Regions from separate parts of the Leeuwenhoekiella sp. ZYFB001 genome, predicted to be linked through region 1. Evidence: riboswitches for the same ligand, from Rfam matches in the RefSeq annotation. Region 1 holds a riboswitch; the other holds the start of a gene.
What was found. A riboswitch is a leader RNA that binds a small molecule or an ion and turns the genes downstream of it on or off. The one in region 1 is predicted to bind thiamine pyrophosphate.

Region 1 (4,426 bases):
AATCATAGTGGTGGTTTAGATATGACCACGCGCGGGCGTAGTGTTTCGGTGATCTTTGGTGATGGGGCAGGAGCTGCTGTGCTCACTCGAGAAGAAGATAATAACAAAGGTATTTTATCTACGCATTTGCATAGTGAGGGAGCGCACGCGCTAGAGCTTTCACTTAAAGGACCTAGTACGATGGAGTGGGTACCTGAGTTGATCGAGAAAGATCCGCAAGAGGATATACCCTATTATCCGTATATGAACGGACAGTTTGTATTTAAAAATGCCGTGGTGCGTTTTGCAGAAGTGATCAACGAAGGTTTGCAACAAAACAAACTCACAGCAGAAGATATTGATATGTTGATTCCGCATCAGGCTAATTTGCGTATTTCGCAGTTTGTGCAAAAACAATTTAAGCTGAAGGACAATCAGGTATTTAACAATATTCAGAAATATGGAAATACCACTGCGGCGTCTATACCTATTGCGTTAACCGAAGCTTGGGAGGAAGGGAAAATCAAAGAAGGCGATACGGTAGTCTTGGCTGCCTTTGGTAGCGGATTTACCTGGGCAAGCGCTATAATAAAATGGTAATGAACTAACGATCATTTTAAATATGTTAAACAAAAAGGAACCAATGTGGTTCCTTTTTTATGCTTTATAATTCGTTTTATCGTGTAAAAATATGATGCTGTGTTGCGGTAAAATAATCCCTGAAAATCTGATTGAGCGGATGCTCCACTTGTGCCGCTTTAATTCCCAAAAGCGGGTGCAATTCCATCAGGATTTTAGATAGCCGTTTAACCGAAGCTGCTGCTGCCGTATGTAATGCTTCGATTTGATCATCTGCAAACGAAGCATTGTCAGCCGTTGCCGCTTCGACTTCATTTGCATATTTATAAAGTAAATCTTCGGCTTCGGTAGTGTTTTTATGCGGATCTTCTAGTGTTTTTTCGTCTAGAAGTTTTGAGGCTTCCGCCAGGTGATGTTGCACCATGCCAATATAATTTACCCAAAGTGTTAGATCTGCAAAAACCCTGAAGTTGATCTTAAAAATATCTTGAGGCAGATAAAACCGATTGTAGATAAAACTATAATCTTGATGCACCAGATAATCCGTAACCGCAAAAGATTGTGTAGCCGTCGCTTGTAAACCCATCGTGTGCCAATCGTCTATAATGCGCACCGCTTCGCACGGAATAACAAAAGATCTAAAAATGGGAGCGCCATCGTCATCTTTTAATTCTCTTCCGTCTTCAATGATCTTTGCATTTAAAGTGAAGTGCGTAAGGTAAGGTGCTCCGGTAGCATATTTCCAAGTTCCGTTGAGGAGGTAAGCATCTCCTTTTTTTTCGGCGAAGCCAAAGAGTCCGCCACTTCCTCCCAGAATGGTAACTTCATTAGGATTGAAGAGTTCTCCGGCTGTTTCCGGTTGTAAATTCCCGATGAAATAATTAGCACCGCTACACAGCGTGACCGTCCAACCTAAGCTTCCGTCAATGCTGGCGAGCTGTTGAAGTGTACGTAAACCTTCGGTAAGATCTAATTCTAGTCCGCCGTGTGTTTTTGGCACCCAAATATTCCAAAGTTTTGCCGCTGCGATAGCTTTTAGCGTTTCCGCATCAAAAACTTTTTGATGACCGTTACAGGTTTTAAGATTGTGCCAATGCTGCATGCGAATGATTTTGTTTGATGAGTTTACGCCATTTTAAATAGCCCGAAGTACCAACGATGAAGAGAAAGACTGTGAGACCTGCGTAGATGTACAATTCTTTATAGATCAATAATGGGATTGAAATGATATTGCTGATGTTGAGGTACACCCAATTCTCGATCTTACGTTTGGCCATCAACCACATTCCTGCCCAGGCAAAGGCGCTCACAACGGCATCCAGATACGGCACATCAGAATCTGTATGTTGTGTGAGCCAGTAGCTCATCAACACAAAACAGCCCAAGACAATACCGCCGGCTTTTAGGTGTTCATCACGTTTAGAATAGGCGATTGGCGCTTCTTGCTTTTCTTTGCCAAATTTCCAATACAGATATCCATAAATACTCATCACCAGATAGTAGAGGTGCAGTAAAATATCTGCATACAGCTTGGAGTGATAGAGTACCCAAATACCGATGAGAATACCTATGATTCCAAAAATATAGTTGTTGACGTTGTTTTTGCGAGCGAGCAAGACCTGAGTAACGCCAAAGGCGGTCCCAATCCATTGCAACCATACAAAATCCATAAAAAACTCCTCCATTGTGATCAGTTAAAAATGTATTGAATGAGGAGATGAGCCCTAAGGGCAGAAGCACACGAGTGGTGTCGTTTAAAATCCCTACGCCGGTACTAACCGGATCAGGTGCGAGGTAAAGCCTCTGGGTATCATCTCAGCCTGCATCATTAGAGCAAGCACCCCATTTTGTGGTGTAAAGGTACGTGTCTACAATTTAAAAACGCGCTAAATATTTAAGGATTTAGCGCGTTTTTTAATGAGTATGTTTTGGTTTTATTTTTTCTTGTGTTTAAACACGGGTAGGATCTTTGTGGCTACTTCTCCAAACCCTATGCGGGCTGCACCGGCTTTCTCACAGTGTCCACGCACGATTACGGTATCATTATCTTCAATATATTTTCGGTCGCCACCTTCGGAAAGTTTTACTGGTTTTGAACCTTTCCAGCTGAGTTCAAGCATTGAGCCGTAAGAATCAGGAGTAGGTCCAGAAATGGTACCACTGCCCATCATATCTCCACTATTTACGGGACAACCATTGATGGTGTGATGCGCCAATTGCTGACTCATATTCCAATAAAGATATTTGAAATTAGATTTACTCACGATGGTTTCCGCTTTGTCTTCGGGCTTGATACTCACCTGAAGATTGATATCAAAAGTCTTTTTTCCTGAATAATTCAGATAAGGAAGCAGTTCTTCTTCGGGCTTCGGACTTGTAGTTCTAAAGGGTTCTAAGGCGTCAAGAGTTACGATCCAAGGAGAAACAGACGAAGCAAAGTTTTTTCCTAAAAAGGGTCCAAGAGGCACATATTCCCAACGCTGAATGTCGCGCGCACTCCAGTCATTAAACAATACCATCCCAAAGATGTATTCTTCAGCCTGATCTGCAGGAATGGGTTGACCTAACTCATTAGCATCAGTAGTGATAAATGCCATCTCCAATTCAAAATCCAACTGGCGCGACGGACCAAATATAGGTTTAGTCGCTCCGTTAGGGAGCTTTTGCCCTTGCGGTCTGTGCACCGGTATTCCTGAAGGAATGATCGAGCTGCTTCTTCCGTGATAGGCAACCGGCATATGCATCCAGTTAGGCATTAACGCATTTTCGCCACCGCGAAAGATTTTACCCACATTGGTAGCGTGTTCTTTACTGCTGTAAAAATCAGTATAATCTCCAATCTGAACAGGAAGTTGCATCTCTACTTCATTCAATTCAAAAATTACGATATCCCGGTGTTCTTCATTATCGCGTAAATCAGCATTGCTTTCCTCAAAAATATGAGAAATCCGATTGCGCACGGCACGCCAGGTTTTGCGCCCGTCAGCAATAAAATCGTTCAAGGTATCTTGTAGGAAGATATCATCGGTAAGCGGGATTCCTTCAAAGTAGCCCAGTTGATGCAGCGCACCCAAGTCAATTGCATAATCTCCAATTCGGGTACCAATGGTAATGATATCATCACGGGTAAGAAATACGCCAAATGGAATATTTTGAATAGGAAAATCAGTATGCGTAGGGGTCTCTAACCAGGTTTTACGTTTAGGGTCGTTTGCTTTGGAAGGCATAAATTCTTGATAAAATGTTAGTAAATGCTCATTTCAAATATAGAATTAAAATAGTACCAACCAATTCTAATGACTACTTTTGCACCTAATTTAACAAACTTTATAAAGCATGCAACGGGATACTGAAATCTTTGATCTTATTCAGGAAGAAAAACAACGTCAACTTAATGGTTTAGAGTTAATTGCATCAGAGAACTTCGTCAGCGAACAAGTGATGGAAGCGGCGGGCTCTGTGCTTACTAATAAATACGCCGAAGGGTATCCCGGAAAGCGCTACTATGGAGGTTGTGAAGTAGTAGATGTAGTAGAACAAATTGCTATTGACCGGGCTAAGGAACTCTTTGGGGCAGACTATGCAAACGTACAACCACACTCAGGATCACAAGCAAATACAGCAGTATTTCACGCTTGTATGAAGCCTGGCGAAACCTTTTTAGGTTTTGATCTAGCACACGGAGGTCACTTGACCCACGGTTCGCCGGTAAACTTTTCTGGTCGCTTATATAATCCTGTGTTTTATGGGGTAGACCAAGAAACCGGCTTATTAAACTACGATAAGATCGAAGAACTTGCAGTAAAGGAGCAGCCTAAGATGATCATCGCGGGAGCTTCTGCGTATAGCCGTGAGATCGATTATAAGC
Region 2 (4,426 bases), 1.6 Mb from region 1:
GAAGCCCAGTTTATGGAGTCCTGAAAATCCATACCTCTACAAAGCCGTAACGCAGCTGTATGCTGGTGACGAACTTAAGGATGAAGTTGCTACAAAATTTGGTATTCGATCCATCAATTATTCCGCAGAAAACGGTTTTCAGCTCAATGGCGAAACCCGTAAATTTAAGGGTGTTTGCTTGCATCACGATTTAGGACCTTTAGGCACTGCCGTCAACAAAGCAGCGTTGCGCAGGCAAATGCAAATTTTAAAAGATCTGGGGTGTAACGCCATTCGCAGTGCGCATAATATGCCTTCATTTGAGCAACTGGAATTAGCAGATGAAATGGGTTTTTTATTTCTGGCGGAAAGCTTTGACGAATGGAAAAAACCTAAAGTAAAAAATGGCTACAATCGGTTTTTTGATGACTACGCCGAAAAAGATGTAGTAAATCTTGTGCGCGCTACGCGCAATCATCCTTCTATTGTTATGTGGAGCGCCGGTAACGAGGTGCCCGATCAGTACGGAAGCGCCGGGGTAAAACGCGCCTTATGGTTGCAAAATATTTTTCACCGGGAAGATCCTACACGCCCCGTTACCGTGGGTATGGATCAAGTAAAAGCCACAATGGAGTCTGGTTTTGGCGCCATTCTGGATATTCCCGGCTTAAACTACCGCGTCCATCTGTATGAAGAAGCTTATGAAAAGTTTCCGCAGGGCTTTATTTTGGGTTCAGAAACTGCTTCAACGGTGAGTTCGCGAGGCATTTACAAATTCCCTGTTGAAAAAGCGAGTATGAAAGAATATCCTGATTTTCAAAGTTCGTCGTACGATCTCGAATATTGCAGTTGGTCAAATCTTCCGGAGACAGATTTTATTATGCAAGATGATAAACCTTGGGTGATTGGGGAGTTTGTTTGGACCGGTTTTGACTATCTTGGTGAACCCACGCCTTATGACACCAGCTGGCCTTCTCGAAGTTCGTATTTTGGGATGATCGACCTTGCAGGAATACCAAAAGACAGGTATTATCTCTACCGCAGCCGTTGGAATACAGAAGATGAAACGCTTCATATGTTACCCCATTGGAATTGGGAAGGTCGCGAGGGCAAAAAAACTCCGGTTTTTGTATACACCAGTTATGACCGCGCCGAGCTTTTTGTAAACGGAAAAAGCCAAGGAATTCGTATCAAAAATGATTCTACACCGCAAACACGGTATCGCCTGATGTGGAATGATGTTATCTATGAACCCGGTACACTAAAAGTGGTCGCGCTTGATAAAAATGGAAAGCAAGCTGCTGAAAAAACCATTAAAACTGCGGGAAAACCTCATCAAATTATTTTGGAAGCAGACCGAAAAACCATCACTGCAAACGGAAAAGACCTTAGCTTTGTTACGGTTTCTGTGGTTGACAAAAACGGCAACCCCTGCCCCACTGCAACAAACGCATTGAAGTTTAAAGTTACCGGTAAAGGTAATTTTAAAGCGGTTTGTAACGGTGATCCTACTTCTTTAGCATCGTTTTATGAGCCTCAGATGAAACTTTTTAGCGGCAAACTCGTGGTTCTTGTAGAAAGCACTAAAAACCCCGGAAACCTTAATCTTGAAGTGTCAGGCAAACAGCTTAAAAAGGCAACTATCTCGATAACCACGCTTTGATGATTTTGCATAGTAAAGCTTCGTTTTGAATTTCGTAACTTTATAAAAAAGAAAAAGATGATGCACGCTACCGCTCGATTTGACCTCGCTATTCAAAAATTATACAAAGCATTTCATAATGACACCCTCAATCCTGAATGTTGTAAAAGTTGTGCTGTAGGAAATATTCTAGATAATACAGACAGCTGGAAACACCTTACGGAAGGCCACGGAAGCAATAAACTTACCTATGTGGGTAAAGTGCATCAATCTTTAGGTAGAACATTCGCGGGCTACTCACCTCTAGAATTACTTCAGATCGAAGCAGCATTTTTAGAAGGTTGCGGGTATTCGCTTCCGCTTTCTAGACGTTCAGAAGTTACTGTTGATCGCACTTCAAAAGAAGTGATGTTCAATGGAATGTGCCAAGCAGTAGCATTGCTCTGCAAACTGGACCAGATTCCAAATGCTATGGATTATTCTAAACTCTTTGAGTTTGAAAATAACCAACCGGTAAATGATTTTTTGGCTTTGCCATAACTTAATTATCCACGCTTATTTTACTGCATTCCGTGCAGAACATTTATCTTTGATTTGGCTTTAGGGGTATTCTAGCAACTAGAATTGAGACAGTCCCTTTGAACCTGTTTGGTTGAGACCAGCGTAGGGAAAAGTATCTACATTGCACTTCTACTCTAGAAGTAACTCTATAGCCATTGAACTTTTAAAATCAATCTATGAAAGAGTTACTTTTTAAGCATATTACCAGTGTTCGCGAGCAAGCTCCGTTGGTACAAAATATCACCAATTATGTTGTGATGAATAATACCGCAAACGCCTTACTTGCGGTAGGCGCTTCCCCTATAATGGCCCACGCTCATCCCGAAATGCAAAGTATGCAAGCCATCTGCCAGGCTTTGGTGATTAATATTGGTACCCTTGATGAATACTGGGTAGAATCTATGATATTGGCGGTTGCAGCCGCAAATCAAAATAACAAACCCTGGATTTTAGATCCGGTGGGTGCTGGCGCTACTGCGTATCGTGATGAAGTACTTAGCGAATTACTGGCGCTAAAACCTACAGCGATCAGAGGCAATGCGTCAGAAATTTTGGCTTTGGCAAAACATAATACCACAGCCACAAAAGGAGTTGATAGTACTTCTTCTAGCCTGGAAGCCATTGAAGCTGCGCAATTTTTAAATAAAGAATACGGCGCTTTAGTCGTAATATCAGGTGCTGTTGATATTGTAGTTTCTGAAGAAAGTGTTGATCAACTTAAAAACGGAGATGCGCTGATGACTAAAATCACCGGAATGGGATGTTCTGCGACGGCGATTCTTGCTGCATTTATTGCTGTAATTCCTAATAAAAAAGAAGCCGCTCTTGCTGCTACTTCTTTAATGGCAGTCGCCGGGGAACTTGCCGCCAAGTCTTCTCAAGGCCCGGGAAGTTTACAAACGCATCTTCTTGATAAATTGCATTCGATCACCAAAGAGGAGTATATAAACACCGTCAAAATTCTAGATTAAGTATGGCAAGTGCATTTCCATACCGTCTTTATTTAGTGATTTCTGAAGAAGCATGCCAGGGCAGAAATTTTCTCGAAGTTGCAGAAGCCGCAGTTCAAGGTGGTGTTGATCTTATTCAGCTACGCGAAAAAAAAGATACTACCGAAGCCTTCTTAAATAAAGCGCTGCAGTTGAAAGAAGTGTTGCAGCCGTATAACGTGCCGCTGATTATCAACGATAATCTTGAGGTGGCTCAAAAAAGCGCTGCAGCAGGGATTCACGTGGGGAACTCAGATATTGCTCCAACTAAAATAAAAGTAGCTTGGGAATCTTGCGGGATTCTAGGCTATTCTATTGAATATCTTGAACAGCTATATAACGAGCAAACCTATACTTCAGATTATTTAGGAATAAGTCCTGTATTTGACACTGCTACCAAAACAGATACCGTTACAACCTGGGGTTTAGATGGCATTGAAAAAATTAGAGCGAGCACTCAAAAACCGCTTGTAGCCATTGGTCATATGAAGGCTTCCAATGTCAAAAAAGTAATTGAAGCCGGAGCAGATTGTATTGCGGTAGTTTCAGCGATTTGCGCTGCCAAAAATCCCAAAAGCGCTGCAAAAGAATTACGCTTGGAGATTGAAAAAGGACTGAAATCACGCACAGTAAAACCATATTAATTATGAAGTACTATAAATATCCTACGGTTTTAAGCATTGCCGGATTTGACGGAAGCGGAGGTGCCGGCATTCAGGCTGATCTTAAAACCATTTCGGCATTAGGCTGCTACGCCACCACAGTGCTTACCGCACTTCCGGTACAGAATACTACGGGGGTTCAGTCCATTTTTAGTATTCCTACTTCTGTTGTAAAAGAGCAACTGGATTCTATATTTGAAGATATTCCGCCTTGCGCTGTAAAAATAGGCATGGTTCACATGCCAGAATTGGTAGAAGTTATTGCTGCTAAACTCAATGAATATCCGGATATTCCGGTTGTTTTTGATCCGGTGATGGTCGCGACCAGTGGTCACAAACTTATTGAGAATGCGACCATAAAAAGTATTGTAACATCACTTTTCCCTCGTGCCAATGTGATCACACCCAATATGGACGAAGCTGCTATCCTCGCTGATATGCCTGTTAAAAGCCTTGGTGATATGCGGCTCGCCGGAACTAAAATCCTTAAACTGGGCTGCAAATCGGTGCTTCTAAAAGGTGGACATTTAAAGACTGATCTATTGACCTCATTCTTTTTTGATCAGGATCAAAGCGTTCACGAATTTGAGTTT

Region 2: another riboswitch for thiamine pyrophosphate. It lies ahead of thiM (hydroxyethylthiazole kinase); the one in region 1 lies ahead of pnuC (nicotinamide riboside transporter PnuC).

What each region holds. Positions count from the first base shown of each region.
Region 1 is NZ_CP050460.1:2,075,286-2,079,711, reverse strand. Features, by position in the region: gene HCN54_RS09080 (3-oxoacyl-ACP synthase III family protein) at 1-579, shown strand, start outside; gene HCN54_RS09075 (acyl-CoA dehydrogenase) at 656-1,660, opposite strand; gene pnuC (nicotinamide riboside transporter PnuC) at 1,638-2,243, opposite strand; TPP riboswitch at 2,302-2,413, opposite strand; gene fahA (fumarylacetoacetase) at 2,493-3,785, opposite strand; gene glyA (serine hydroxymethyltransferase) at 3,895-4,426, shown strand, end outside.
Region 2 is NZ_CP050460.1:465,516-469,941, reverse strand. Features, by position in the region: gene HCN54_RS02030 (DUF4982 domain-containing protein) at 1-1,642, shown strand, start outside; gene HCN54_RS02025 (Na(+)-translocating NADH-quinone reductase subunit F) at 1,703-2,161, shown strand; TPP riboswitch at 2,214-2,308, shown strand; gene thiM (hydroxyethylthiazole kinase) at 2,359-3,153, shown strand; gene thiE (thiamine phosphate synthase) at 3,156-3,815, shown strand; gene thiD (bifunctional hydroxymethylpyrimidine kinase/phosphomethylpyrimidine kinase) at 3,818-4,426, shown strand, end outside.